One region of the Rhizobium sp. R693 genome, then DNA from elsewhere that is predicted to be linked to it. Evidence: predicted binding sites of a transcription regulator. Region 1 holds the regulator's gene; each other region holds the start of a gene.
What was found. Region 1 encodes PhoB, which activates phosphate uptake and scavenging genes when phosphate is short. Its sites were predicted from a motif close to TGTCATNNANCTGTCAT; they were not measured.
Positions count from the first base shown of each region.

Region 1 (7,436 bases):
TCGTAGATATTGGACAGGTGCCAGACCTTGTCGGCCTGCTCCTTCAGCGCGCCCACCACATGCGGATGGCCGTGGCCGACGGAAGTCACGGCAACGCCTGCGCCGAAATCAAGATATCGCTCGCCCGCTTCGGTGATCAGCCACACGCCTTCTCCTCGCTCGAACCGCAGCGGGGCACGAGAGTAGGTGTCGTAAAGCGCGGCTTCAGCCATGGCGCGATCTCCTGTCAATAACCATCAGCGGGCGGACTCCGGCTAAGGAACGCAGTGTCCGGAAATTAAAAATGCCGCCTTTCGGCGGCAAGCAGCACTATTTACTTTTCGCACTGCAATGTCAACAAAACTGAGGTTTTCCAGCACGCGTCAAGCTGCCATCCGAAGGCGGCAGACCTATCAACAACTAATGTTGCAAAAATGACTCTCACACCCAGCAAGTTGGGGAAAACTTGAAATTCGATTCGCCGAGATTCAACCGACTCTTGTCACGGAGTCAGCCTCACACTAGGTTAAAACTCAATTACTAGACTGCATGCGGCGGAACTAGTCACCAAAATCGAGCAGGCGTTTCTTGCCTTGGATACGTCCAGGGCAACGGTGAAGGATTCTGCCTACACCAACGCTAATAAGGCGGAGACAGGGGCATGAACTGGACAGACGAGCGCGTTGAAAAACTGAAGAAGCTGTGGTCCGAAGGGCTTAGCGCCAGCCAGATCGCGGCACAACTTGGCGGTGTAAGCCGTAACGCTGTCATTGGCAAAGTCCACCGTTTGAGTTTGCCTGGCCGCGCCAAGGCCGGGGGCACGACAACGACTGTCAGAACGCCCAAGCGCACGACATCCGCGCCCCGCGCTCCGAACTATGCGTCTCGCGTCGCCACACGCACCGTCGCCCGCCAGCAGGGTGCGACTATGCTCAAGGAAGAAATCGAGATCGATGCGATCGAGGAAGTCCGGTATCGTCCGGCCGCAAACGTCGTCGTTCCGATTTCGCGCCGCCTCGGCCTGACTGAACTGACCGAACGCACCTGCAAGTGGCCGGTCGGCGACCCGCTGAAAGATGATTTCCACTTCTGCGGCTGCGAGTCTCCGGACAACTCCCCCTATTGCACGTATCATCAACGCATGGCCTATCAGCCGGTGAACGAGCGCCGCAAGGCTGCCAACCGGGTCGCTTGACCCGGAAGCCGGATAAGGACCAAAGAAAACGGGCCCTCGCGGGCCCGTTTTTCGTTTGTGAAATTTTATGAAAGTCGCGCTGGCTTTCCGGGGAAAGCTTAGGCTTCCATGGAATAGCCGGCGCCGCGAACCGTGCGGATGACGTCCTGCATGTTAGAGAAGTTCAGTGCCTTGCGCAAACGACCGACATGGACGTCTACAGTACGCTCATCGACGTAGATGTCGTGACCCCAGACGCCGTCAAGCAATTGCGAGCGCGAGAAGACGCGGCCAGGGGACGCCATGAGGAATTCGAGGAGCCGGAACTCGGTCGGACCGAGGCGGACTTCGCGGCTCTTGCGATGAACGCGATGCGTCTCGCGGTCGAGCTCGATATCGCCGCACTTTAGTAGCGTGGAGAGCACTTCCGGCTTGGCACGGCGAAGCATCGCCTTGACGCGAGCAACCAGCTCCGGTGTCGAAAACGGCTTGACGACGTAATCGTCGGCACCGGTGGAGAGGCCGCGAACACGTTCGCTTTCCTCGCCGCGGGCCGTCAACATGATGATCGGCAGGCGCTCGGTCTCCGGCCGCATACGCAGGCGACGGCAGAGCTCGATGCCAGATACGCCAGGCAGCATCCAATCGAGGATCAGGATGTCTGGCGTCCGTTCCTGCAACCGAATCTCGGCTTCGTCGCCGCGCAGGATGGTATCGACCTCGAAACCTTCAGCCTCAAGGTTATAGCGAAGAAGCACGCTCAGTGCTTCTTCGTCTTCAACGACAGCTACTTTTGGGATCATTCGTTTCGGTCTCCTGGGGGCGCGGTCGCGGAGCGATTATTCAGTGACTGCGCCGACGGTGTTGGCGGTATCGTCCTTCGGACGTTCGCCTTCCGGCTGGGCACCGGTGGCCATGTAGTAGATGGTTTCGGCAATATTGGTGGCGTGGTCGCCGATGCGCTCGATGTTCTTGGCGCAGAACAGGAGATGCGTGCAGCTGGTGATGTTGCGCGGATCTTCCATCATATAGGTGAGCATCTCGCGAAACAGCGAGGTGTACATCGCGTCGATTTCCTCGTCGCGCTCACGGATCGACTTTGCCTTGTCAGCAGCGCGGCTCGTGTAGACGTCGAGCACTTCCTTGAGCTGGACCAGCGCGAGCTCCGAGAGGTGCTCGAGGCCGCGTGCGAGCTTGCGCGGCACGCCGGCGCTCTGGACAGCAATAACGCGCTTGGCAGTGTTCTTGCCAAGATCGCCGACGCGCTCCAGGTCCGCCGCGATGCGGATGGAGCCCATGATCTCACGAAGGTCGGCTGCCATCGGCTGGCGGCGCGCAATCGTGACGATCGCCTTGTCACCGATCTCGCGTTCGGCGTGGTCAAGGATCACGTCGTCGGAGATGACCTTCTGGGCGAGAGCCGTGTCGCCGTTGACGAGGGCGCGAACGGCATCCGAGACCATCTGCTCGGCCAAACCGCCCATTTCCGAAATGCGGCGGGACAGGAACTTCAAATCATCGTCGTACGCGGAAAAGATATGTGTCGATGCCATAGGGCTCATCCTTGAATATCGTGAGTGCTACCAAAGCGACCGATCAACCGAAGCGGCCCATGATGTAGTCCTGGGTGCGCGGGTCGTCCGGGTTGGTGAACATCTTGTCGGTATCATTCTCCTCGACGAGGTTGCCGAGGTGGAACATGGCGGTGCGTTGCGAAACGCGGGCGGCCTGCTGCATCGAGTGCGTCACGATGACGATCGTGTAGTTCTCGCGGAGTTCGTGGATCAGTTCCTCGACCTTTGCCGTGGCGATCGGATCGAGTGCCGAGCACGGCTCGTCCATCAGGATCACTTCCGGGCTGACGGCAACAGCGCGGGCGATGCAGAGGCGCTGCTGCTGACCACCGGAAAGTCCAGTGCCGGCTTCATGAACGCGATCTTTCACCTCGTTCCACAGACCGGCGCGCTGTAGGCTGAGCTCAACGATTTGGTCCATGTCGGCCTTCGACCTGGCGAGACCGTGGATACGCGGACCGTAGGCCACATTTTCGTAGATCGTCTTCGGGAACGGATTTGGCTTCTGGAACACCATGCCGACACGGGCACGGAGTTCCACCACGTCAATATCCGGATCGTAGATATCTTCGCCGTCGAGCGTGATCTTGCCGGTCACGCGGCAATTGTCGATCGTGTCATTCATACGGTTCAGGCTGCGCAGGAACGTGGACTTGCCACAGCCCGATGGTCCGATGAGGGCCGTCACAGTGTTTTCGCGGATGTTCAGCTTCACATCGAAAAGCGCGCGCTTCTCGCCGTAATAAACCGAGACGTCCTGGCCGATCATCTTGTAGGGAATGGTATTCATCTTCTGATCAACCGCTTTCTCAACTGCTGCTTCCGTCAACATGTTCATAATGTCTACTCCGTTTACCAGCGGCGCTCAAAGCGACGACGCAAGAGAATGGCTCCGAAGTTCATGACAATCAGGAACAGGAGCAGGACGATGATGGCACCCGACGTGCGCTCGACGAAGGCGCGCTCGGCTTCGTTGGCCCACATATAGACCTGCACAGGCAGGGCCGTCGAAGGCTCCATCGGCGTTGCCGGAGCGTTTGCAACGAAGGCGACCATGCCGATCAGGAGGAGCGGCGCGGTCTCGCCGAGCGCGTGCGCCAGGCCGATAATGGTGCCGGTCAGGATGCCGGGCATCGCCAGCGGCAGCACGTGGTGGAAAACCATCTGCATCTTGGAGGCGCCGAGGCCTAGGGCAGCCGCCCGGATCGACGGCGGCACGGCGCGAAGCGCTGCGCGAGTGGCGATGATGATCGTCGGCAAGGTCATCAGCGTCAGCACGAGACCGCCGACCAGCGACGCCGAGCGCGGCAGGCCTGCGAAGTTGATGAAGACGGCTAGACCGAGCAGGCCGTAGACGATCGAGGGAACGGCTGCAAGATTGTTGATGTTCACCTCGATCAGGTCCGTAAGCTTGTTCTTCGGGGCGAACTCTTCAAGGTAAATCGACGCGGCAACGCCGATCGGCAGCGCGAGAACGAGCACGATCAGCATCAGGTAGAGCGAGCCAATCAGCGCGACGCCGAGGCCCGCGGCCTCAGGACGGCTGGAGTTGCCGTTGACGAAAAGGCCGGTGTTGAACTTCTTGTGCAGGGCGCCGCTCTCGGCCAGCTGGTTCATCCAGCCAACCTGCTTATCGTTCACCTTGCGGTTCTTTTCGTCGACCTTGAGGTCGATCTGACCCTTGTTGGCAGAGTCGATGTTGGCGTCGGCAAGCAGCGTTACATTGACGGTCTTGCCGATCAACGACGGATCAGCAACGACCATGTCACGCAACTGGATCGGCGCACCCTTGGAAACCATCGCGGTCGCGTCACGGACATCCGGACGGCTCGACGCATTGAGGTTCAGTGCCTTGATCATCGCGTCGCGGATGAGAACCGGGTAGTTCGCAGCGACCAGAACGGACGGGTCAGCCGCTCGCTTGTTGTTCGGATCAAGTACCTTCTCGCTGAATTCGATCGGCAACGTGATCGCCGTCTGCTGAAAGGCCGTATAGCCCTTGCTGATGATGCTCGTCAGCAGGATCGCCAGGAAGATCAGGCCAAAGGAAATCGCGGCTATGCCATAGGCACGGAACCGGCGTTCAGCGGCATAGCGGCGCTTCAGGCCGATATCACGACGTTCAGGCGCCTTCGAAACGACAACGCCCTGAACCGGAGAAACAATATCCGTCATTCGTACTGCTCCCGGTATTTGCGCACGATGTAGAGCGCGTAGATGTTGAGGCAAAGCGTGATGCAAAACAGCGTGATGCCAAGGGCGAAGGCGACCAGCGTCTGCGGCGAGGTGAACTCGAGGTCGCCGGTCAGCTGGTTGACGATCTTGACCGTCACTGTCGTCATCGGCTCGAACGGATTGAGCTGGATGCGCGCCGCAACGCCCGCCGCCAATACGACGATCATGGTTTCGCCGATGGCTCGCGATGCGGTCATCAAAAGCGCACCGACGATGCCGGGCAGCGCTGCGGGAAGCACGACCTTCTTGATCGTTTCCGAGCGCGTCGCGCCGAGACCGAGCGAACCATCGCGGAGTGCACGCGGCACGGCGGTGATGATGTCGTCCGACAGCGACGAAACGTATGGGATCAGCATGATGCCCATGACGATACCCGCCGTCAGGACGCTCTGCGCCTGAATGAAGTTCGTATAGTTGCCGGAGAGCAGGCCGCTCACCTGCGAAGACAGGTCGCGCAGGAACGGGCCGACGGTGACAAGGGCGAAGAAGCCGTAAACGATCGTTGGAATGCCAGCGAGGACTTCGAGCAGCGGCTTGGCGATCGACCGGACCCTGGGAGCAGCGTACTCGGCCATGTAGATTGCCGCGAAGAGGCCGACGGGCACCGCGACCAGCATTGCGACAAAGCCGATATAGAGCGTGCCGAGCAACAGCGGGATCAGGCCGAACTGCCCGAAGGACGAGCTGCCAGCGCCGGCAAAGCGCGGATCCCACACCGTTCCGAAGAAGAAGTCTGCGGCAGGAACGGCCGCGAAGAAGTGGGCTGCCTCCGTCAGCATCGACAGAACGATACCGATCGTCGTCAGGATGGCGATCGACGATGCCAACAGGAGACCCCAGAGCATGACGCGCTCGACGCGGTTTCGTGCCCGGAACCGCGGCGCGACTTCCCGGAGCGCGTAGAATGCGCCGGCTACCGCAAGAACGAGAACGATCGCCGTCATCACGAGGCGGCTGGAGCCGGATTCGGCATTCAGCTTCTGTGCTGCCACGATCATGTAGGGCTGCGGTTGACCGGCGAGCGGAACGCCCTTCGAAGCAAGCTTTGCCTGGAGGCCTGCCGGATCGCTGGCAGCGCCGATGATCTCATCGGCAGTGAGCATCGGCAGGCCACGCGCGATCGCGCTGACCATACCGTAGTTCAAATTCTGCTGCGCAGTAGGCTGCGCTTTGATTTCATCCGGGAAAGCGCCGCGTACCGAGGATTCAATGATGGAAGGGCTGATCGCCAGCCAGGCGCAAAGCACGATCAGGGCCGGCAAGATCGCCCAGATGGCGGCATAGGCACCATAGTAGCCCGGTCGTGAATGCAGCGCAGAGGACTTGCCTCCAACAAGTGCCGTAGCGCGGCTGCGGGCTGCCAGAAAGGCAACGGCGCCCAACACCACGAGGCACAGGAGTATGACGGATGTACTCATTCGTAAGGTCCCCAGGCCCTCTGACCTCAAAAGCGGAAACGGCAGGCGGACCGATCCGGCTCCCAATCATGGAGAATTTCAAATGCCGTCCGCGATGGCGCAGACAAGGCAATGCGGCGCGATCATCAAGATCGCGCCGCCAAAGGTCATTACATGGTCTTGCCGTCTTCAACGCTCTTGCGGATCGCGTCGCGCTCTGCATCCGGCGCAGCGACGAGGCCGTATTCAGCGAGCGGGCCGTCGGGGCCGATCATCTGGTCGGAAACGAAGAAGTTGACGTATTCCTTCAGGCCCGGGATGACGCCGAGGTGTGCCTTCTTGACGTAGAAGAACAGCGGACGGGAAACGGGGTACGTGCCGTTCGAGATGGTCTCGGTCGACGGAACGATACCGTTGACGGTCGCAACCTTCAGCTTGTCGGCGTTGTTTTCATAGAAGGACAGGCCGAAGACGCCAACGCCAGTCTTGTTGGCAGCGATGCGTGCCAGCGTTTCCGGATAGTCGCCGTCGATGTCGACAGCAGCGCCGTCCTTGCGAACTGCGACGCAAGCCTTGGTCTGAGCAGCAGCGTCAGAGATCGAAGCCTTGATGACGTCGAGAGCGCCGGAAGCCTTGCAGCCTGCTGCGAGAACGTTCTGTTCGAAGACTTCGCGCGTGCCGTGCTTTTCGCCCGGGATGTAGGCAGCAATGTCAACAGCCGGGAGCTTCGGGTTGACTTCCGACCACTTCTTGTACGGGTTGGCGACGAGCTTGCCGTCGACGACGACCTGAGCGGCCAGAGCCTTGTAGATGTCTGCCGGGACGTAGGCGACGTCCGGGTTGGAAGCGTCGGTAGCGAAGACGATACCGTCGTAGCCGATCTTGACTTCCTGGATGTCGGTTACGCCGGCTGCCTTGCAGGCTTCCAGTTCCTTGGCGTTGATCGGACGCGAAGCGTTAGCAACGTCGATGCTCTCCGGGCCGACGCCCTTGCAGAATTCCTTGAGGCCAGCGCCCGTGCCGCCGGATTCAACGACTGGCGTCTTGAAGTCCTTGAAGGTTTCGCCGAAGGTTTCG
Region 1 is NZ_LOKY01000012.1:7,773-15,208, forward strand. It holds gene ATY79_RS11930 (aspartate aminotransferase family protein) at 1-212, opposite strand, end outside; gene ATY79_RS11935 (GcrA family cell cycle regulator) at 641-1,174, shown strand; gene phoB (phosphate regulon transcriptional regulator PhoB) at 1,273-1,956, opposite strand; gene phoU (phosphate signaling complex protein PhoU) at 1,993-2,706, opposite strand; gene pstB (phosphate ABC transporter ATP-binding protein PstB) at 2,750-3,565, opposite strand; gene pstA (phosphate ABC transporter permease PstA) at 3,580-4,902, opposite strand; gene pstC (phosphate ABC transporter permease subunit PstC) at 4,899-6,380, opposite strand; gene ATY79_RS11965 (substrate-binding domain-containing protein) at 6,530-7,436, opposite strand, start outside.

Region 2 (7,436 bases), on a different contig from region 1:
TTCGGATCCCAGTTGACCAGACGCTTATCGCGATAGATCAGGCCTTCCTTGTAAAGGCTTACGAAGACTTCGAGAACCGCAGCGGAGAGACCTTCGTCCATCGTGAAGCGCTCTCGCGACCAGTCGCAGGAGGCACCGAGGCGTTTCAGCTGGTTGAAGATAAGGCCGCCCGATTCCGCCTTCCATTCCCAGACCTTCTCGATGAAGGCTTCGCGACCCATGTCGCGGCGGCCCGGCAGCTGCTGTTCCATCAGCTTGCGCTCGACAACCATCTGGGTGGCGATACCGGCATGGTCCATGCCTGGCTGCCAGAGAACGTCCTTGCCGCGCATGCGCTCGAAGCGGACCATGACGTCCTGCAGCGTGTTGTTCAGCGCGTGGCCCATATGCAGCGAGCCGGTCACGTTCGGCGGCGGGATGACGATGGTGAAGGTCTCAGCGCCCGGCTTGGCATTTGCGCCCGCCCGGAAGGCGTCCGCCTCATCCCATTTTGCAGCGATTTTCGGTTCAACGGCAGCGGAATCGTAGGTCTTGTCGAGCATTTGGGGACCAAAATCTGGAGGTTCTTAGATGCGGGTTGTAAATAGGATGGCTTCGGGCAAGTCAATAAAAAAGCCGCTCCGGGACCGGAGCGGCTTTTTGAGAAAAGGCGTTTCCGATCAGCGGCGCGGGCCGCGCGCCACGCGCTCGATCTCTTCGCGCACGAGACGCTCAACCAGGGTCGGCAGATTGTCATCCAGCCAGTCGCGCAGCATCGGGCGCAGCATATCTTCCGCGATCTCATCGAGCGAGCGACGCTGTGCGCCATCGACAACGGCAGCAAGCTCCTCAAAGGAACGGCTGACTTGAAGGCCCGCGTCATGCGAGAGCAATGCCGGCTGCTGCTCATCCTCAATGCGGCGCCGCGGTGTGTCTTCAACCATCGGCTCGGCAATGGCAGGTACGGAAACTTCTGTCGCCTGGACAACAGCGGGTCGCGGCTCCACGGCGATGGCCTGAGGCATTTCGAACGGCACTTCCACCGGCGGGCGCACAGCGACGACTTTCGGCGCAGGAGCTGAAATGGGGGCCGTAGCGGCTTCGGCAGGTTGCGAAGCCCTTGGAGCCGAAACCAGCACCTCGCCAACAGTCTCCGGCGCCTCGGTCCTCAGTTCCGCGGCCTGCCGAAATGCCGGCGGCACTTCGCGCTGCAACTGGGCAGCGTTCCGCTCCGACGCTGCTCGGACGCGCGCAGCGACATCCGCCAGAGACATGGCGCGCGGCTGCGCCTCCGGCAGAGGAGCCGAGCCTGCCGAATTGGCGGCAACGAAACGCGGATCGGGCTGAGGGACTGTTTCAGGGAATTCCACGCCAGCGTAAGTCTCGTCCACCGTCAAATGGATGTCCGAATCGCGATCATCCTCATCGCCGCCATAAACTGCCGGGAGCGAAGCGGAGAGCGCCCTGCCTGCACCCGGGTCATTGCTTTCGATGATCTGGCGGATCGACGCTAGAATTTCTTCCATTGACGGTTCACGCGCTACACTTGGCTGAGCCATATCTATCCCCGTTATTCCGAAAAACGACCGGATTGCGTGGAATGGGCATCCGAATCACCCATACCTTAGGATAGCCGATGATTGAAAAAAATCATCGCGAATCAAATGAATGCTGCCATGCACAGCTTTCTGCACGCTGGCTGGCAACCCCGAAATTCGATGGATGGAAAAGAAAAACGGGCGCTAAAGGCGCCCGTTGAAAGTCAGTGATCGCAGCTATAGATCAGAACACGAATTCGCGCGCCTTGGCAAAACCGGGAAGCGGCTTAACAGAGGCGTTGAAGTAGACGTTTTCGGAAATCGTGCCGCGCTCGCTCACAAAAACCTTTGCACGCGCCGAACCGCCGTAACCCTGTACCGTGACCAGACGGCCGCCGTCACGAAGCTGCGACAGCAAGGAAGAAGGAACCTCCTCGACAGAACCGCTGACAAAAATGAGATCATAAGGAGCGCCTGACGGGCTGCCAGCATTGAGCGGGCCAGTGACAACAGATACGTTTGTGTAGCCGGCAAGGTTGGTCTTGGCTTCCGCCGCAAGCGTTTCGTCCTCTTCAACCGCGATCACCGTACTGGCAAGCTGCGAAAAAAGAGCCGATACGTAGCCGCTACCGGCACCGATCTCGAGTACGACATCATCCTTCGTGACCGCCGCAAGCTGGAGCAGCTTTGCAAGCGGCGACGGCTGCATCAGATAACGCGCCGGCTTGCCGGACGCTGCCGGACAGATTTCGACGTCACGATCGATATAGGCAAGCGCCTTCGCCTTCTCTGGAACGAAAGCCTCGCGCGGCACCGTGAGGAAGGCCGTCAGCACTGAATGCGAGGTGACGTCCGTCGTGCGGAGCTGGTTGTCGACCATGTTTGCGCGTGCTGATTCGAAATTCATCATGTCCTCTCGCTCGGTAGAAGCGGCTTTGTCTGGACGTCTCTTAATCTCAGCACACTGGCCTTTCAAGGCTTCGCGAATGCCTGCGGCAAGAATTCGGGGTGCGAGCATTCCCGATGCGGGCCCGCAGCCACCCTTCGTGGAACAAACGAGCGCGCTGTGATATTATTGCAACCGGAGGAACAGAGGAGGAGTAGGCCATGCTGAACATCATCGAATATCTCTCATTGTTCGACTTCTTCATCATCGCAACGCTGATCGGCATCTTCTGCTGCGGCCTTTTCGATCGTGAAACGAGCTAACTAACTGCCTTCAGGCCATTGTCAGTTTTTGTCCCGATAGTGTCGTTTCCTTGGGATTCGGCGGATGTGACATGGCAATCAAACCACTCGTGCTGGGCGGCTTCTTCATCGGCGCGCTGCTGGCGATCATACTCCTTATCCCCTTTGTGAGAGTCAGCGCCCCGAGTGTCGCGACAACTGGCGTATCACCAATGCCGTCACTGCAAAGGGTCAACTGAACTGCAAGCCGCGGCGTGGGTGACGAGTGGACCGTTGAGAAGTTCTTTTTAGGCAAGAACAAACGACGAAACCTACCTTTAAGCACCAATGTTGGCCGTCGAATGGGATCTATATCGTGTCGCGGTCGATCCCGGAGCCTCCCCAGCCCCTCCCCGATCGACAACCCGGCCGGGGCCAAAACAGCCGCGGCCGGGGCCGCTCGGTTTGCCGGTGAAGGCTACTGCAGTTCGGTTTCCTCTTCTATGTCGACGAGAATGCCGTGGCGCAACGCCTCTTCCTGCGCCTCTTTCAGTGCCTCCTCGATCAGCATGACAAGCATCTCGGCGTGGAGTTCACGCTCGGCCATCTCGCGCGCCACACTTAAAGCAAAGATCAGTTGCGGTATTTTGGTCGCCGACATCATAGGCGCTCCTCAGAATTGAGGGTGAAGCTTAGCGCCCTATCAAAAACCCGGCAATCGCCGATTTGGTCATGGAAAGCATGCACCAAATCTAACACCTTGCGGATTTTCACTATGCCGGTGGAGAAAAATGTCGTCGGAGCTTAAATTTGGAAGGAAGGCGTCCAGAAGCGTTCGACCCCGACCGCCAAGATACTCGGCAGGACCACGTAATCATGATCCGGGAGGGGGCGACCAACCTGGCCGCCCCCTCAGCATTGCTGGGACAGAAAACTTACCCCCGCCCTGTCTGCCGTGGGCAGCGAAATGGAGCTGATCAAGGAGTGGGTCCGATACCTTCAACGCCTTATCTTGTCCCCCGGCAGACCAGCAAAAAGAACATAGCTCCGTTGTAAGAGCTGTCACAGATGGACCTAGGTCCTAGTCCGATTGGAGTAAGTGGGTTGGCGAGCTCGCTGCAAATAAATTCCCGAGGATCGAAACGGCAGGAGACTTACTGCCGGCTGGCGATTGAACAGCAACCTGCAAACCCGAATAAGACGCCCGCGCCCGACTCGACTTGGCTACAGTCACTGCAGCCGAGTCACAAAATCCGACTGCAAATCAATATCTTACGGATAGAAAATCAAGATGGAGGCCTCGCCCGGAATTGAACCGGGGTACAAGGATTTGCAGTCCTCTGCGTCACCACTCCGCCACGAGGCCTCACTGCGCTTCATCACCGAAGCGTTGGCGGGCATTTAGAATGAATAGAAATTGAGTGCAAGGGGGTTATTAAAAAACCGGCAGGATTTCCAATCGATATGCCCGCCGGTTTCTATGATCAACCATTAGTATGGTGAGTGGCACTGCCGCCGCGGGCCATAATACGGCTGATAGGTGTTGTCATATGCGCGATAGGAGCGGTAACGGCTGTAACACCAATCGACGTGGGAATTGCCGACCGGGTAGGCCCGTGGCTGAGCAATCAGTCCGCCGATGATCGCGCCCGCCGCCAAGCCACCGATCAGTGCGCCGGCATCATTGTCGTAATGGCGATAGTAATCATCATGATAGTAGCGCCCACTATAATGGCCATGCCGGTAACCACCGCAACGATAGAAGCTGCAGCGGTCGTAGTTGCGGCTGTTTCTGGCGCCGGAATCTCCAAACTCGCCGCGGCTTTGAGGTGAATGCTCGTCACCCGAATTTTCAGCGAAAGACGGTCCGATGCCGGACAGGCTCGTCGCGATTGCCAATACCAGTACCGCAAGCTTCTTCATTCCAGCACCTTCTCATTTCCTGCATGTCTCGCGTCAGAAAACGCTTAGAACTTTAACGCTCAGGCAAGTCTCAAGTTCCCTGACGCCCATTGCAAATGCACGGCGGAAAAGAATCTTGGCCGGTGCAATTGTGACACTTTTATTGCAAGCCCTGCTAATTTATGACGGGCTCCTAAAAATTCTCAAACGGATGGATGGAATGCTCGGCTGGTTTCGTAAACTTCTACCGCGTGAAGACCGCTTCTTTGACCTCTTTTCCCAGCATTCCCAGACGATCGTAGGGGCGGCGGAAGCGCTGAACGAATTGCTTGCCGGCAAGGACACCGAGCGGCATTGCGATCGGATCGTCGCACTCGAAAACGATGCCGACGAGATCACCCGCGAGGTGCTACTCGCGGTTCGCCGAAGCTTCATCACGCCTTTCGACCGTGTCGATATCAAGGATCTGATCCAGTCGATGGATGACGCGATCGATATGATGCACAAGACCGTCAAGACGATCCGGCTCTTCGAGCAGACCCAATTCGATCCCCGCATGCAAGAAATGGGGGCGGCCATCGTGCAGGCTGCCCATCTCATCGGCGAGGCGATCCCCCTGCTCGACCGCATCAACGCCAATGCCCCGCGGCTCATGGCGATTGCGGAGGAGGTCACCCGCGTCGAAGGGCGCTCGGACGAGTTGCACGACCACGGCCTGAAGGAGCTTTTCCTTCGTCACGGTGCGTCAAATGCAATGGCCTACATCGTCGGCAGCGAAATCTACGGTGAACTGGAGAAGGTCGTTGATCGCTTCGAAGACGTTGCCAACGAAATCAGCGGCATCGTGATTGAGAACGTTTGATGGACGCCACCCTCGCCTTTCCGGTGCTCGCCGGCCTGATCGCGGTTGCGCTGTTCTTCGACTTCCTGAACGGCCTTCACGATGCCGCGAATTCGATCGCAACGATCGTCTCGACGCGGGTGCTCCGACCTCACTATGCAGTTGTCTGGGCAGCTTTCTTCAATTTCATTGCGTTTCTGTTCTTCGGTCTCCACGTTGCCGAAACCCTCGGTACCGGCATCATCGATCCCAATATCGTCACACCGCTGGTCATCTTTGCGGCACTGATGGGTGCGATCATCTGGAATATCGTCACCTGGATCTTCGGTATCCCGTCCAGTTCTTCGCACGCGCTGGTGGGCGGGCTGGTGGGAGCCGGCCTCGCAAAAGTCGGCTTCAGCTCAATCGTGTGGAGCGGATTGCTGAAGACAGCGAGCGCCATCGTCATGTCGCCGTTCATCGGCTTCATGTTGGCGCTCTTCCTCGTGCTTGCCGTCTCCTGGATCTTCGTTCGACAGACACCCTTCGCTGTCGATCGCACATTCCGCGTCCTGCAGTTCGTATCCGCCTCTCTCTATTCGCTTGGTCACGGCGGCAATGATGCACAGAAGACGATGGGCATCATTGCCGTGCTCCTCTATTCGCAGGGTTATCTCGGGGGAAGCTTTCACGTACCACTCTGGGTCGTGCTCTCCTGCCAGACGGCGATGGCGCTTGGGACACTCTTCGGCGGCTGGCGAATCGTCCACACCATGGGGTCGAAGATCACCCGACTGAACCCGATGCAGGGTTTCTGTGCGGAGACCGGCGGCGCGCTGACGCTCTTCGGAGCCACATGGCTCGGGATTCCAGTGTCCACGACCCACACCATCACCGGTGCGATCATAGGGGTGGGTGCTGCACGCCGCGTCTCGGCAGTCCGTTGGGGCCTGGCAGGCAACATCGTCGTTGCCTGGGTAATCACGCTTCCGGCGGCTGCGCTTATCTCGGCGCTGTTTTATTGGACCGCAGGTTTGTTCAGCTAATCAAGGGGCGGTTTCCGCCTCTTGCTCCACCAGACAGAGACTCGCCGCCGCATCCGGCGAACGAGATGCAGATCGTGCGACAGCACGATGAATCCCAGCGGGAGCATCCAGAAGCCTAAAATGGGCAAGAATCCCAAAACGCCACCCAGGATCAGCAGAATGCCGATCGTCATTCTACCGAGGCGCGACCGTGGAAACGGAATGCTCACGGAGCCTAGAACGAGATGGCCGGTGTTGTGATTGATGCCAAATCGCTTGGCGCCCGATTTTCCAGTGGTATCATGTGCTTCAGTCATCCACAGGAGATGGGGTTATTCAGAGCGAATACAAGCGGATGTCATTTTTTTGAAAAAACCGCTTGGCAAATCGGGCAAGCATTTGTATTAGGCCACTCACACCGCGGCGAGCGGTGATCCCTGGTAGCTCAGCGGTAGAGCATTCGACTGTTAATCGACAGGTCGCCGGTTCGAATCCGGCCCGGGGAGCCAGTTTCAAAGATAAGCGCCTGCTTTTGTTGATATTCCAAAAGCAGGTGTTTTCTTTCCCCACTTTTGAAATGCTTTCGAACGGTCGGCGCCTGGGATATTCGCACCGACGGCCGTGCGCTGTAGTGTTGCCCAGATTTAGCGCTTTGAACTCTTCACGTCCCAATTGTATCCTGAGGTTCGACGCATTGCGTGTCTCAGGGAATTGGAGAGGGGCAATAGCAATGAAACGCATGTTCCTTCTGGCCGCGGCGCTATGTGCGGTCGCTGCGCTGGCCGGCTGTCACAGTCCGACTCCCGATACCGATGTCAGACGGCCGGAAATTCCTGCGGGGAGTGCAACGGTGAGAGCCGGCTTGCTCCACGCGAAGCAGCAGCAACAGAAACAACAGCAGCCGCTGACCAATTTCCAGACCCGTTGCCAGCGAATGAACGACACCACGCATTGCCAGACGTCGAACTGAGCATCTTTCGATCATGGCTGGCTAACCATGAGAAT
Region 2 is NZ_LOKY01000003.1:50,086-57,521, reverse strand. It holds gene ATY79_RS04415 (valine--tRNA ligase) at 1-542, opposite strand, end outside; gene ATY79_RS04410 (DUF2497 domain-containing protein) at 660-1,538, opposite strand; gene ATY79_RS31845 (hypothetical protein) at 1,616-1,738, shown strand; gene ATY79_RS04405 (protein-L-isoaspartate O-methyltransferase) at 1,762-2,427, opposite strand; gene ATY79_RS30730 (hypothetical protein) at 2,798-2,944, shown strand; gene ATY79_RS04400 (hypothetical protein) at 3,163-3,345, opposite strand; tRNA gene ATY79_RS04395 (tRNA-Cys) at 3,977-4,050, opposite strand; gene ATY79_RS04390 (BA14K family protein) at 4,176-4,607, opposite strand; gene ATY79_RS04385 (DUF47 family protein) at 4,807-5,448, shown strand; gene ATY79_RS04380 (inorganic phosphate transporter) at 5,448-6,452, shown strand; gene ATY79_RS31260 (hypothetical protein) at 6,449-6,748, opposite strand; tRNA gene ATY79_RS04370 (tRNA-Asn) at 6,866-6,940, shown strand; gene ATY79_RS04365 (hypothetical protein) at 7,162-7,401, shown strand.
Region 2: ATY79_RS04385 (DUF47 family protein) is a predicted target of PhoB. The motif match lies at 4,738-4,754, and genes of this name have one in related genera.

Region 3 (7,436 bases), on a different contig from region 1:
AGGGCCAGGCTTGGCGGGATTCTTAAGGTCGATCGTGCCCTGGTCACCGGCTAGGAACTGCGGGCCGATCTGGCGCACCTTGTTGTTTGCCGGATCGTATGGCCTGTCCGGCACTTGCGGCTGCGGTGCAGCCGGGGCGGCGACCTTGCTCTCCGGCTCGGGCTTCTTGGTTTCGATCGTGGTGATCGATCCTTGTTGCGGCGGTTCGCTGATCGATTGGCTATTCCTCATCTGTTCGTAGTAAGCGTTTAGATTGCAACTGCAGGACGATTTTTCGCCCGGCTTACGGTTCTTGTAGGCGAAAGCATTCGGCATTGCGCTGTAGGGGGCGCCCGTCGACGCCGAAATCATCTGTGAGGTCTCGGTGCTGGAGACGTCATGATAGAAGAGCTCGGTGTCGATGCCGGGACACATCTTCGAGCAGGTGTCGGCATCGCGGGCGAAGTCCTGCGAGGTTGCGTTCGAGCTTAGCGGAAAAAAGCCTCCGTCGCAGGTGCGTACGCAGACGGTGTTCAGATGAGAGAGCGTAGACATGCCGAAACCGTATCGACGCTGGTTGGGATCGCCACCTAGAGGTATGAAGGTGTCGTTTCGCATCGCCTGATCTTCGATGCTCGGCGGCGGAGCATATCCATCGGCGCGATCCTCAGGCCACTGCTCCTCGTTGCAGCCGTTGTCGTCGAGCGCGGCAAGCAGTTCATTTCTCGTGCGCGCATCATCGCTCTGGCCGCGCAGTTCGTCGCGCCGCTGCTGCAGATAACGGATGTTGTCGACCATCTTGGTTTCCGCGCGCTCGAGCTCGCCGCAGTAGCCGTCATCATCCCCGATCACGACCATGCTGCCACTTGTGCAGCCGTTTTGGCGCAGATCGCTACGGAGTTTGCGAAGCTCAAGGTTCTGTTCGGCAATAGCACTGGCGAATTTGCGCACCTCGGGCGTGCTGCCGATGATTTGTGGCAGATCGGCAAGGCGGGCGCGAAGGTCACCGCAGATCGCCGGCATCTGGGCTTGGGTCGGGCCGGTGAGTGCAAGGGCGGTTGCGAGTGACAGAATCCAGCGGTTCAAGGCATCGTCCCATCGGTGAGCAGGTCATAGGGCGCGGCATCCCGCCGCGCCTTCATTGCTAGCCCGTTTGTCTTAACAAGCTGCGGTCGGAATCTTACCGCATTTTCTCGATCTGCCGCAAATCACGCTGGCTGTGAAGCCTCGACGACGGCGAGAGCTGCCATGTTGACGACGCCGCGCGAGGTCACCGAGGGCGCGAGGATGTGCGCCGGCAGCGCAGCGCCAAGCAGGATCGGCCCGACATGCAAGCCGTCAATCATCGACTTTACGACGCCCAGAGTGATGTTGGCCGCGTCGAGGTTCGGGAAGACCAGCAGGTTTGCTTCGTCGTGCAGGGTCGTGTCGGGCATGACGCGCTTGCGCAGGGCATCGGAGATCGCGCTTTCGCCATGCATTTCGCCGTCCACTTCGAGATCCGGCGCGGCTTCGCGCACGAGCTTCAGAGCGGCACGCATCTTCGTCGCGCTTTCGGACTCACGGGAACCGAAGTTCGAGTGGGACACAAGAGCAGCGCGCGGCGTAATGCCGAAGCGTCTGATTTCCTCGGCAGCGAGAACCGCGGACTCGGCAATCTCTTCCGCGCTCGGATTGAAGGTGACGTAGGTGTCCGTGAAGAAGGTGGCGCCGCGTTGTGAAATCAGCAGGCTGAGTGCCGAGAAGTCGCACACGTCCTGCCTCTTGCCGATGATCTGGCGGACGTCGCGCAGATGCTTCTCGTAACGGCCTTCCAGGCCACAGATAAGCGCATCGGCTTCGCCCCGCTTCAGCGCCAACGCGCCGATAACAGTCGTGTTGGTACGAACGATCGTGCGCGCGGCTTCCGGAATGACGCCCCGACGTCCAACCAGCGAGAAATAGAGATCGACATATTCGCGGAAGCGCGGATCGTCTTCCGGGTTGATGACGTCAAAATCGGCTAGCGGCCGGATGCGCAGACCGTAGCGCTTCAGACGTGTTTCGATGACTGATGGGCGGCCAATCAGGATTGGCTTGGCAATGCCTTCTTCGAGCAGCACCTGTGCGGCGCGCAAGACGCGTTCGTCTTCACCTTCGGAGAAGATCACCCGCTTGCGCTCGGCATTCTTCGCCGCAGCAAAGATCGGCTTCATGATGAAGCCCGAGCGGAAGACGAAACGGTTGAGCTGGTCGAGATAAGCGTCGAAATCGGTAATCGGACGCAGGGCGACGCCGCTTTCGGCCGCGGCTTTCGCTACGGCCGGGGCGATCCGCAGGATCAGGCGCGGGTCAAAGGGCGAGGGGATCAGGTAGTTCGGGCCGAAGACGGGCGTTTCGCCCGAATAGGCGCGGGCGGCGACGTCGGATGGTTCTTCGCGCGCCAGTGCCGCGATGGCGCGGACGGCAGCCATCTTCATTTCTTCGTTGATAGTGACCGCGCCGCAATCCAACGCGCCCCGGAAAATATAGGGGAAGCAGAGAACGTTGTTCACCTGGTTCGGGAAGTCGGAGCGACCGGTGCAGATCATCGCATCGGGACGGGCAGCGCGGGCGAGATCGGGCATGATTTCGGGCGTTGGGTTGGCGAGCGCCATGATCAGCGGGTTTTCGGCCATCTGCGCCAGCAGCTCCGGCTTCAGCACGCCCGCTGCGGAAAGGCCAAGGAAGACGTCGGCGCCGCCGATGTTTTCGGCAAGCGTGCGCGTGTCGCTCTTCTGGGCGTAGACGCTCTTCCACTCGTCCATCAGTTCGGTGCGGCCTTCGTAGACCAGACCTTCGATGTCATGAACCCAGATGTTTTCGCGTTTGGCGCCCAGCGTGACGAGGAGATTGAGGCAGGCGAGGGCGGCAGCACCTGCGCCGGAGGCAACGATCTTGACCTCGTCGATCTTCTTGCTCGCCAGTTCCAGGCCATTGAGGATCGCGGCAGCGACAATGATGGCGGTGCCGTGCTGGTCATCATGGAAGACCGGGATCTTCATGGTCTCGCGCAGGCGACGCTCGATTTCGAAACATTCCGGCGCCTTGATGTCCTCGAGATTGATGCCGCCGAAGGTCGGCTCGAGCGAAGCGACGGTCGAGACCATCTGCTCGACGCTCGATGCATCGACCTCGATATCGAAGACGTCGATGTTGGCGAACTTCTTGAACAGGACGGCTTTTCCCTCCATGACCGGCTTTGATGCCAGCGGGCCGATATTGCCGAGGCCGAGAACGGCCGTACCGTTAGAAATGACCGCTACGAGATTTGCACGCGAGGTATAATCGGCGGCCGTCTCGGGATGATCGCGGATCGCTAGACAGGGTGCTGCGACGCCGGGGGAATAGGCAAGAGCCAGGTCGCGCTGGTTGCCGAGCGGCTTGATCGCCTGGATCTCGAGCTTGCCCGGACGCGGATAGCGATGGAAGTAGAGCGCCTGCTCGTCCAGGCTTCCACCTGCCAGATTCTTTTCCGTCTTGGACTTTTCCTGATGATCCATCATCGCCTCCGGGCTGCCGCATGCTGTCTTTGAAATGCCTTCAATACATCAAACGGGATGGCGGAACAGTCGGAATTTCCGTTCGAAATACGAAAACAGCGCAAATCTGTCGCCGTTGCATCGAGGCGCGGTGGCAACCGGGAAAATCAGGCAGGGCACCAGCATGTCATCTTCCTGAAACACGACTCTGGTTTTGAGAGGCAGGTGAACGATGGGACACGAGCAGGATGCTTGTGAGGGACAACATGGATACGCGGCACTTCCGTACGCTTTTCATTTCCGATGTACATCTCGGCTCCAAGGCCGCGAAGGTGGACTTCCTGTTGGATTTTCTCAAGCATCACGAGGCGGACACCATTGTCCTCGTTGGCGACATCGTTGACGGCTGGCGGCTGAAGCGTAGCTGGTACTGGCCGCAGGATTGCAATGACGTCGTTCAGAAGCTGCTGCGCAAGGCGCGCAAGGGCACGCGGGTCATTTATATCCCCGGCAATCACGACGAATTCCTTCGCGACTTTCCAGGCACCCATTTCGGTGGCATCGAGGTTGCCGAGCGCATCATGCATGAAGCTGCCGACGGCAAGAAGTACCTCGTGCTGCACGGCGACGAGTTCGACGTCGTGGTGCGCAATGCCCGCCTGCTCGCCTATCTCGGTGACTGGGCATACGACATGGCGATCATGGTCAATATTGGGCTCGCGGCGATCCGCCGCCGGATGGGAATGCCTTACTGGTCATTTTCCGCATGGGCCAAGCTTCAGGTCAAGCATGCGGTCAACTTCATCGGCGAGTTCCAGCGCGTCGTCGCTGACGAAGCTCGGAAACATGGTGCGGACGGCGTGATTTGTGGCCACATTCACCATGCGGTGATGGAAGACATGGATGGGATCCGCTACATCAATACCGGGGACTGGGTCGAAAGCTGCACAGCGATCGCCGAGCATGAAGACGGCACCTTTGAATTGATCGAGTGGCGCACCATGAGCGATCTACAGTCGATTCCGATGGCGATCGGTCATCGCGAAAAGGACGTCGCGCAGCAGGCCGCCTAAAGCGGTCTTGCGAGCCCGTAATTCAATGAATCTATTTAGCCCGTTGTGTCTTTGCGATAGGCCCTATTTATTTTCTAAAACGTTTCAGTTGGGCAATTTCTTGCCATAGTCGCCCTTAGGTTGACGTGTTAGGCAACGTTCAGTTCCTACAGGTCTACCCCATGATTCCCGCGCAAAATCCTCCGGCGAGTGAGGGGGCACCACCGCGCTTCCGTGTGCTCAGTGCCTTGTCCTATTGTGCGCCTTTGCTCGTCAACGGCGTTGCCCTGCCGTTTTTCCCGATGTGGCTTGCGCTGCACGAGTTCAACGACCATGAGATCGGTGTCATTCTCGCCGTGCCGATGGTGGTGCGCGTGCTCGTCGCTCCCATCGTCGCGATGTATGCCGACCGGATGAAAGAGCGCGCCGATGTGCTGCTGTTTTCAGGCTGTCTATCGCTGCTGACGGCGATCGCGCTCTACTGGACGAATACATTCTGGCCAGTGCTGATCGTCTACACGATCCAGGGAGCGACCTTTGCCTGTTATGTCCCGGTCGTCGAGTCGATCGTGATTTCCGGTGTCAGGCGCTGGGGGCTGGATTACGGCTCGATGCGGGTGTGGGGTTCGGTCGCGTTTATCGTCTCCACCCTGATCGGCGGGCAGTTGATCGGGCACTGGGGCGGCGAGATGGTGCTGCCGGTCATGACCTTTGGTTTCGTGACAACCGTTGTGATGGCGATCTACTGTCCACGGATCGGCCCGACACGCAGGCGCGGAACGCCCGTCGATATTTCCGCGGCGACCGGCAGTTCGCTGCGTCAACCGCATCTGCTTGCATTGCTGATCGGCGTCGCAATCCAACAGTCGAGTCATGCTGTCTTGCAGGCGTTTGCGTCCCTCTACTGGCGGGATCTCGGCTTCTCAGGGACGCAGATCGCGATCCTTTGGAGTGCCGGCGTTGCAGCCGAGGTAACGGTGTTCTTTCTGTCCCGGCGGCTTAGCCGTCGTTTCAGTGCCTGGACGCTGATTCGGTTTGGTGCGGCGGTCAGCGTCTGTCGCTGGATCCTGTTCCCGATGCACTGGGGTTTCTGGGGCTTCTTTTTGCTCCAGTGCATGCATTCCTGCACCTACGCCTTCGTGCATACCGGCGTACAGAGAAGGATCGTCGCCTCCGTGCAGGAGACTCAGGAATCGTCTGCACAGGGCGCCTATTTCTTCTACAACGGCATGTTCATGGGGCTGATGACGATCGCCTCCGGCTACATCTATGCGTGGCTAGGGCTCGCAAGCTACTACGTCATGGCGCTGGTCGCCCTGACCGGACTGAGCCTGCTCATCGTGGCTTACTATCTTCAGCCCCAGAGCGTCGTTTCTGGCGGCCAGACGAGAGAGGCGGCGTAGCGCAGCCCTGGTTCGCGGTCGCGAGCCAGAAGCAGCGGTCCGTCCAGGTCGACGAATTCGGCATCCTGCGCCAACAACACGGCCGGCGCCATTGCCAGCGATGTGCCGACCATGCAGCCAACCATGATCTTGAAATCAAGGCGTTGCGCCTCTTTTTTCATGGCGAGCGCCTCGGTGAGACCGCCTGTCTTGTCGAGCTTGATGTTGATCGCATCGTAGCGGTCGCGAAGGCTTGCCAGGTCGCCGGTGTGGTGGACACTCTCATCCGCACAAACGAGCACGGGACGGTGGATCTCAGCCAGAAGCTCATCCTTGCCCGCCGGCAGCGGCTGCTCAACGACGGCGACACCCATCTCGGCAGCGATGCGCAGATGATGCTCCAGCGTCTCTTCAGGCCAACCCTCATTGGCATCGAGAATGATCGCGACATCAGGCGCTGCCTCGCGCACCGCGCGGATGCGGCTTTCATCGTCGCCCGTACCGACCTTGACCTTCAAAAGCGCCCGATCGGCGTTCGCGCGCGCCTGCGCTGCCATGACATCAGGCTCACCGAGAGAGATCGTGAAGGCCGTCGTCAAAGGTTTCGGCTTCATGAGACCCAGGTTTTTGATGACCGAATTGCCAGAGCTCTTGGCTTCGAGGTCCCAGAGGGCGCAGTCAACCGCATTGCGCGCCGCACCGGGTGGCATCGCTCGCTGTAGTTCCTTGCGCGTCAGGCCCGCCTCGATCAGCGGCCTTGCAGCTTCGACCTGGGCGGTGACGCTTTCCATGGTCTCGCCATAACGGCGATAGGGAACACCCTCGCCCCGGCCGACAATCCCGTGCTCGCGGATTGTGCAGAGGATCACGTCTGCTGACGTTTTGGCGCCGCGCGAGATCGTAAATGTGCCTGAGATGGGGAAGGATTCCGTCTGAATTTCAAGCGACCGTGGCATATTTGCAATCCTGCGCGCATGGAAATTTGGTGTGGCTTGGGTATATTGATCCGAAGCGGCGAACCGCTAGTTCGCGAGTCGGCAATGTCGCCGTAAGCCTTGAAAGACACAAGCGTTTTGAAGTCCGAAACCCGTAACGCCGCCTCACTGCATGTGGACGACCAGACCCATGGCGCGGGCCAGCTCGTTCATATCGAGGGGAACTGGCGAAGCGCGAACCTGCATCTCGTTTTGCGCGACTTCGAGAAGCTCACTGCGGGTCGAAGCGGCGAGGTGACCCTCGACCTGTCAGGCGTGACGGACATCGACACGGCGGGTGTCTGGCTGCTGTGCCGGCTGAAAAAGCAGGTGGAAGGCGCAGGTGGCACCGTGCGCTTCGAAGGCAGCAACGCGCATATCGACGAAATGATCGCGGAGTTTTCCGAGGAGCCGCCGCTGTCCGAGCAGGAACCGCAGCAAGGCGCAAGCTGGCTGGAGTGGATCTTCGCGCCGATCGGCAAGATCACGTTCGAGATATGGAACAACCTTGCAGCCGCGATGTATATTCTCGGCTCCGCCGTCCGCGGC
Region 3 is NZ_LOKY01000034.1:107,514-114,949, reverse strand. It holds gene ATY79_RS21255 (DUF2865 domain-containing protein) at 1-1,065, opposite strand, end outside; gene ATY79_RS21250 (NADP-dependent malic enzyme) at 1,188-3,500, opposite strand; gene ATY79_RS21245 (UDP-2,3-diacylglucosamine diphosphatase) at 3,728-4,552, shown strand; gene ATY79_RS21240 (MFS transporter) at 4,714-5,934, shown strand; gene dgcA (N-acetyl-D-Glu racemase DgcA) at 5,886-6,869, opposite strand; gene ATY79_RS21230 (MlaE family lipid ABC transporter permease subunit) at 6,969-7,436, shown strand, end outside.
Region 3: ATY79_RS21245 (UDP-2,3-diacylglucosamine diphosphatase) is a predicted target of PhoB. The motif match lies at 3,665-3,681, and genes of this name have one in related genera.

Region 4 (7,436 bases), 290 kb from region 1:
GTGCAGGCCGACTGCAATGATCGCGGCAACCGGACCGATCGACAGGATGGCGGAAAACAGGCCTGCGATAACAATCTCGGGGAACGCGCGGAGGAGTTCCGTCAGACGCTTGGCGATGATGCGCAGCGGATTGGACGGCGCCAGATTGCGGGCCACGAGAAAGCTCAGCGGCACGGCGAAGATGAAGCCGATGATCGTCGAAACGAGCGCGACGTTGATCGTGATGATCATCAGCTCGAAATATTCGGGGATATAGAAGCCGTCCCAGACATAGACGCGACCCTGGGCGAAATTATACTCTTCACCGGTCTTCTGGGTCGCGTTTGCGATATCCAACAGGGCGCGCCAGACGTCATTCCAATCCTTGGGAATGAGCCAGCTCAAAAAATCGAAGAGATGCGGCAGGCGCTCGAGGAAATGGCCGGCATTGCTTTCATCGGCAAACCGCACGGAGGCGATGAAAGCGGCAAGCAGGATCACCAGCCCAAGGCCGGTATAGAAGCGGCGGCGGGCCACCATCTTGCTCCAGGCGTCACCGATTTCACGGGCGCTTTGCTGGGCCGGCGCGTGTGCGTTGGGATCGGCAAAAGTCATGAACGATGTCCGCTTTCTTCGCAACAAAAAGGGCGGCTTGTTACGGCCGCCCTTCAACCGTCAGGATCGATCAACCGCCGATGGCAGCCTTACGAGCATCGATGATGGCGTTGTAGAAGTCAGGCTGAACCTTGGTGTAGCCCTGGTAATCGCCGCCTTCGATGGCTGCGAAGCACTTGGCGTCCTTTGCCGGGAGCTTCATGAAGAAGTCGGTGAGCTTTGCCTGCCAATCAGCGCCGAGTTCGTTGCGAACAACGAGCGGGCCGTTCGGGATCAGGGGCGAACGCCAGACTTCGACGAGCTTGTTCGGATCTACGGTGCCCTTGTCGACAGCCTTGCGGAAGGTGCCGGACGTGTAGCCGTCCTTGAAATCGCCGATGCCGGAGGAGTCGTCAACAGCGATATCGACCTTGCCGTCATAGGCAGCGAGAAGGTTGTTCTCGTGGCCGCCGTTGAACTGCGTGGAAGCGAAGTACTGGTCATTCGGCATGCCAGTGTCCTTCGGGATCTGCGTCAGCGGGATCAGGTAGCCCGAGGTGGAGTCCGGATCGGCGTAGCCGAGCTTCTTGCCCTTGGCGTCCTTGATGTCCTTGATGCCCGAGGACTTCAGAGCGAGACCGATCGAGTGGTAGCCCGTCGAACCGTCCTTCTGAACGGTCGTCAGGATCGGGGTGACAGCCTTGTCGTTCTTGATGGCGATCGCAGCGTAGCCCGAAGCGCCGAGTTCTGCGAAGTCGAGCGTGCCGCCGAGAAGACCCTGGATAACGCCGTCATAGTCGGCAGCCGGGAAGAGCGAAACCTTCTCGAAGCCGAATTCGGTCTTCAGGTGGTCAGCCAGGCAAGCGTAGTTACGCAGGCGATCGGCTTCGTTTTCGCCACCGAGAATACCAATGCGGAATTCCTTGAGGTCTGCAGCATGCGAAACGCCGGCAAGCGCAAACAGCGCCGTCGCGGCAAAGAGTGCTTTCTTCAACATGGTACTCTCCTGATTGACCGGTCTTCCCGGCGATCCCTGGTTAAGAAGACGTGCGCCCATAACGCGGGCTTACGATCGAGGCCGCCCCTCTCAGAGACCGGCCAGCGCCAGCGGTTGCAAGCCGGCGGATTGATTGGCGGCGGCAGCCGCGGGAATGTTGATCGAGGTCGAGGTCATCGTCTCGTCGATGCCGGCGCCATCCTTGTCGGTGCCGTAAATCTGTTTGACGGCTTCAGCCGTCAGTTCGGAGGGCTTGCCGTCGAACACGACGCGGCCAGCAGCCATGCCGACGATGCGTTCGCAGTAGTTGCGGGCGGTATCGAGTGTATGAAGATTGGTGATGACGGTGATGCCTTCGCGCTCGTTGATGTCGCGCAGTGCGTCCATGACGATCTTGGCGTTGAGCGGATCAAGCGAGGCGATCGGCTCGTCGGCGAGCACCATCTTCGGGTTCTGCATCAGGGCGCGGGCAATCGCCACGCGCTGCTGCTGGCCACCCGACAGTGTGCCCGCCATCTGCAAGGCCGTCTGCTCGATGCCGAGGCGCTCAAGGGCGGCAATCGCGTGGATGCGCTCCTCGCGGCTGAAGAGACCAAGCAGGCTCATCGCGGTGGAGCGATGATTGAGACGGCCGAGCATGACGTTTGTCAGCACGTCGAGACGCGGAACGAGATTGAATTGCTGGAAGATCATCGCGCAATCGCGCTGCCAGTTGCGTAGCGCTTGGCCGCCAAGGCTGGATACCTTGACACCGGCGAAATGGATCGAGCCCGATGTCGGCTCCTGCAGGCGGTTGATCATGCGCAGAAGCGTGGACTTGCCCGCACCGGAACGTCCGATGATGCCGACCATCTGGCCCTGAGGAATGTCGAGCGTAACGGAATCGACGGCGGTCTTCTTTCCGAAACGGCGGGTGACATTCTTCAGCTCGAACATCATGCTCTTCCTCATAGTCCAAAGGCGATATGAGGGAGTGCATTAGTCCTGCTTGATGAAGCTCCAATGTCAGTTTTGTGTAAGGACTGTCATAATCGAGCCTTTGACGGACATCGGATCCAGCCGCGGTCGTGTGCCGGATAAACAATAGCGACGAGAACCTGCCAATCGCAGCTGGGGCTGAGCGATTGCACACGAAGTCGGTACGCGAGGTATCGTCATTGCAGTTGACCCGATCACCGGTCGATGGCAGGCAATTCAACGGATATCGGGGATACTGGAGTAAAGCGATGGATCAGGCACTCTTCAAAAGCCTGTGCAAAGACGGGAAGTTCAAAGAGGCGCTCAGTCTCGCCATCCGTGGACACGAGAGCGAAAAGTTCACGCCGAGCCGCTTCTCGATGGACAAGAAGACCGGACAGCCGATCTTCTACCGCGGCAACAAACGCGTCGAGCCGGACGAGACCGGTGAATGGCAGTTGGCGAAGAACCCAAATCCGTAGACCAAAGCCTGGCTTTTCGCGTGGGGCTGCCTTCGTGGACCGAAGAGAAAAGCCCCTGAGCGAACTCAAGGGCTTCGGTCACTGCTCGTAGCGGGCGAGAAAATCTTCGACGCTGAGGTTCCGGAAGTCCTGCAGGGCGACCCGCAGGCGATCATGCTCCCAATCCCACCAGGCGAGCTTGTCCATGCGTTCGCCGACCTCTTTCGGGAACCGCTCGCGGATCAGCTTGGCGGGGACGCCGCCGACGATGGTGTAGGCAGCGACATCCTTGGAGACGACCGCGCCGGCACCGATGACGGCGCCGTTGCCGACCTTGACGCCGGGCAGGATGGTGGCCCCGTGGCCGATCCAGACGTCATGGCCAATGACGACGCGGTTGGAGCGGCGCCATTCGAAGAAGTCGGCCTCCATATCGGCATCCGGCCAATAATCGGCGGCGCGATAGGTGAAGTGATGCAGCGTTGCGCGCCAGGTCGGATGGTTGGTGGCATTAATCCGCACCGAGGCGGCGATGTTGACGAACTTGCCGATCGTCGCGCACCATATCGCACCGTCCTGCATGACATAGGAATAGTCGCCGAACTCGACTTCCTCCATGCGGCAACGCTCCGAGACCTCCGTGAAGCGACCGAAGGTGGCGTTCTTCACCGATGCTGTTTCGTGGAAATAGGGCTCGAGGCCAATCTTGCGGCTCATGCGGCGATCGCATTTCGCGGCGAGAATTTCTGGACGTCGAGAATGCGGTCGGCGACGGCCTCGCGCACCTCTTCATCGTGGAAGATGCCGAGAAGGGCGACGCCCGCCTTCTTCTTTTCCTCGATCATGCCGACGACGAGGGCGCGGTTCCTGGCGTCGAGCGAGGCGGTCGGCTCATCGAGCAGCAGGACGGTGTGCTCGGTGATGAAGCCGCGGGCGATGTTGACGCGCTGCTGCTCGCCGCCGGAGAAGGTGGCGGGCGGAAGCTGCCAGAGCGCTTCCGGCAGGTTCAGCTTCGAGAGAAGGTTTGCCGCCTTCTCGCGCGCCGTTTCAGCTTTCTCACCGCGGGCGACCAGCGGCTCGGCCACCACGTCGATGGCCGCGACACGCGGAACGGTGCGCAGGAACTGGCTGACATAGCCGAGCGTATGACGGCGCACGTCGATCACCGTGCGCGGGTCCGCCGTTGCCAGATCGACGATCTTGTCGTGATGCTTAATGAGAATCTGGCCGCTATCCACGGCATAGTTGCCGTAGATCATCTTCAGCAGCGAGCTCTTGCCGATGCCCGACGGGCCCTCGAGGACGACGCATTCCCCGCATGCGACGGAAAAGGATACATCCGAAACGACCGGCAGCTTGATGCCGTCGCGCAGGTGCATGGTGAAGCTCTTGACGACTTCAGAAACAACGAGTGGCGTTGCCATGATTTCTTTCCTTAGTTTCGCTTGCCGCCGACACCGGTAGCCGGAGTCGGAACAGCATTCGCGATCAGACCTGCAGGATGGAGGAAACGAGGAGTTGCGTGTACGGCTCGCGCGGATCGTCGAGGACGCGATCGGTCAGCCCGTGCTCGATGACATGACCATCCTTCATCACCATCATGCGGTGCGACAGCAGGCGCGCGACGGCGAGGTCGTGGGTGACGATGATCGCGGCAAGGCCGAGATCATTGACGAGGCCGCGCACAAGATCGAGCAGGCGGGCCTGCACCGAGACGTCAAGGCCGCCGGTCGGCTCGTCCATGAAGACCAGGCGCGGGCCGGTCACCAGGTTGCGAGCAATCTGCAGGCGCTGACGCATGCCGCCGGAGAAGGCACGCGGCTGATCGTCGATACGGCCTTCGTCGATTTCGACGCGCTGCAGCCAGTCGATGGCCGTGGAGCGGATGTTGCCGTAGTGACGGTCGCCGATCGCCATCAGGCGTTCGCCGACATTGGCACCGGCCGAGACCGTCATACGCAGGCCGTCAGCCGGATTCTGATGCACGAAACCCCAGTCGGTGCGCATCAGGAAGCGGCGCTCGGCCTCGTTCATGCGGTAGAGGTCGCGATAGGCGCCGTCGCGCATGTGATATTCGACGCTGCCCGTTGTCGGCATCAGGCGAGTCGAGATGCAGTTGAGCAGCGTGGTCTTGCCTGAGCCGGATTCACCGACGATGGCGAGCACTTCGCCGGGCCAGAGCTCGAAGGAGACGTTGCGGCAGCCGATGCGGTTGCCGTAGAACTTCGAGACGTCATTGACTTTGAGAAGCGGGGTGTCGCTCATTCGGCGGCCTCCTGACTGGGTGCCAACATCTCGCCGGCATGCCCGCGGGCGCGGCGGTCTTCGCAATGGTCGGTGTCAGAGCAGACGAACATGCGCCCGCCCTTGTCGTCGAGGATGACCTCGTCGAGATAGACCTCTTCTGCGCCGCAGAGCGCGCACGGCTTGCCGAAGCGCTGGATCTCGAAGGGATAATCCTCGAAATCGAGGCTGACGACTTCGGTATAGGGCGGAACGGCATAGATGCGCTTCTCGCGCCCTGCCCCGAAGAGCTGCAGCGCATCCGACATGTGCATTTTCGGATTGTCGAACTTCGGCGTCGGCGACGGATCCATGACGTAGCGGCCGGCGACCTTGACCGGATAGGCGTAGGTCTTGGAGATGCGGCCGTTGTGCGCGATGTCCTCGTAGAGCTTCACATGCATGAGGCCGTATTCCTCAAGCGCGTGCATCTTGCGGGTTTCGATCTCGCGCGGCTCGAGGAAGCGCAGCGGCTCGGGGATCGGCACCTGGTAGACCAGCACCTGATTGGTCCCGAGCTTTTCTTCCGGGATGCGGTGGCGGGTCTGGATGATCGTCGCTTCCTTGGTGTGCGTCGTCACCGCGACATTGGCGACCTTCTGGAAGAAGGCGCGGATCGAGACCGCGTTGGTCGTATCGTCGGCGCCTTGGTCGATGACCTTCAGCACATCATCCGGGCCGATGATCGAGGCCGTGACCTGCACGCCGCCGGTGCCCCAGCCGTAAGGCATCGGCATTTCGCGCGAGGCGAAGGGCACCTGGTAGCCGGGGATGGCGATCGCCTTCAGGATCGCGCGGCGGATCATGCGCTTCGTCTGTTCGTCGAGATAGCCGAAATTGTACGTGGCCAGATCGGTCATTCCGCAGCCTCCTTGATGGTATCGTCGCCGCCGGTGCGGTTGGCTTCGAATTCGTGGCGCATGCGACGGACCAGATCGAGTTCCGCCTGGAAGTCGACGTAGTGCGGCAGCTTCAGATGCTCGACGAAGCCGGTCGACTGCACGTTGTCGGCATGCGAGATGACGAATTCCTCGTCCTGCGCCGGGGCGGTGATGTCCTCGCCGAGTTCTTCGGCGCGCAGTGCACGATCAACGAGCGACATGGACATTGCCTTGCGCTCGCTCTGGCCGAAGACGAGGCCGTAGCCGCGGGTGAACTGCGGCGGCGCCTTGGACGAACCCTTGAACTGGTTGACCATCTGGCATTCGGTGACCTGGATGGTGCCGAGCGAGACAGCGAAGCCGAGTTCGCGAACATCGAATTCGACCTCGACCTCACCGATGCGGATCTCGCCGGTGAAGGGATGGTTGCGACCGTAGCCGCGCTGCGTGGAATAGCCGAGCGCCAGGAGGAAACCTTCATCACCGCGGGCCAGCGCCTGCAGGCGCAGATCGCGGGTCATCGGGAATTCCATAGGCTCGCGCGTGAGGTCACCGATCTCGTGATCCTCGGGCATTTCGCCATCGCCCTCGATCAGGCCTTCCTGCTCGAGGATTTCCGAAACGCGCATGACGCGGCCGGTTTCCGCTTCGCGAAGCGTCGGTTCCTCGACGGCTTCGTCTGATAGCAGCGATGGGTCTAGGAGGCGATGCGTGTAGTCGAAGGTCGGGCCGAGCAGCTGGCCGCCGGGCAGATCCTTGTAGGTGGCAGAGACGCGGCGCTCGATCTTCATATGGGCGGTGTCGATCGGCTTGCTATAGCCAAAGCGCGGCAGCGTCGTGCGGTAGGCGCGGAGCAGGAAGATCGCTTCAATCACGTCGCCACGCGACTGGCGGACGGCGAGAGCGGCAAGCGTGCGATCGTAAAGCGAGGCTTCGGCCATGACGCGATCGACGGCCAGCGCCAGCTGCGCCACGATCTGGTCGATACCGATAGCCGGCAACGTACGGTCGCCGCGACGGCGATCCGCCAGCAGGCGATGAGCGTTGGCAATGGCGGCCTCGCCCCCTTTGACAGCAACATACATGGGTCACATCTCCGTTGCGGTGATCTTGGTGGTGCGGGGCAGGCAGAGAAAACGGCTGCCCGAGGTCAGCACGATGTCGATGCCGCGCGGGAAGAGGGCGCGGTTCTCCGTCCAGAGGCGCAAGAAGGTATCGGGCAGGCCAAGCGGCGCGATGTCGGTCACGGTCTTGATGCCGGGACCCATCAGCGCCAGCTTGCGG
Region 4 is NZ_LOKY01000012.1:295,152-302,587, forward strand. It holds gene phnE (phosphonate ABC transporter, permease protein PhnE) at 1-594, opposite strand, end outside; gene phnD (phosphonate ABC transporter substrate-binding protein) at 665-1,570, opposite strand; gene phnC (phosphonate ABC transporter ATP-binding protein) at 1,661-2,506, opposite strand; gene ATY79_RS13345 (hypothetical protein) at 2,797-3,009, shown strand; gene ATY79_RS13350 (DapH/DapD/GlmU-related protein) at 3,088-3,705, opposite strand; gene phnL (phosphonate C-P lyase system protein PhnL) at 3,702-4,412, opposite strand; gene phnK (phosphonate C-P lyase system protein PhnK) at 4,477-5,253, opposite strand; gene ATY79_RS13365 (alpha-D-ribose 1-methylphosphonate 5-phosphate C-P-lyase PhnJ) at 5,250-6,131, opposite strand; gene ATY79_RS13370 (carbon-phosphorus lyase complex subunit PhnI) at 6,128-7,237, opposite strand; gene phnH (phosphonate C-P lyase system protein PhnH) at 7,241-7,436, opposite strand, start outside.
Region 4: phnC (phosphonate ABC transporter ATP-binding protein) is a predicted target of PhoB. The motif match lies at 2,562-2,578, and genes of this name have one in related genera.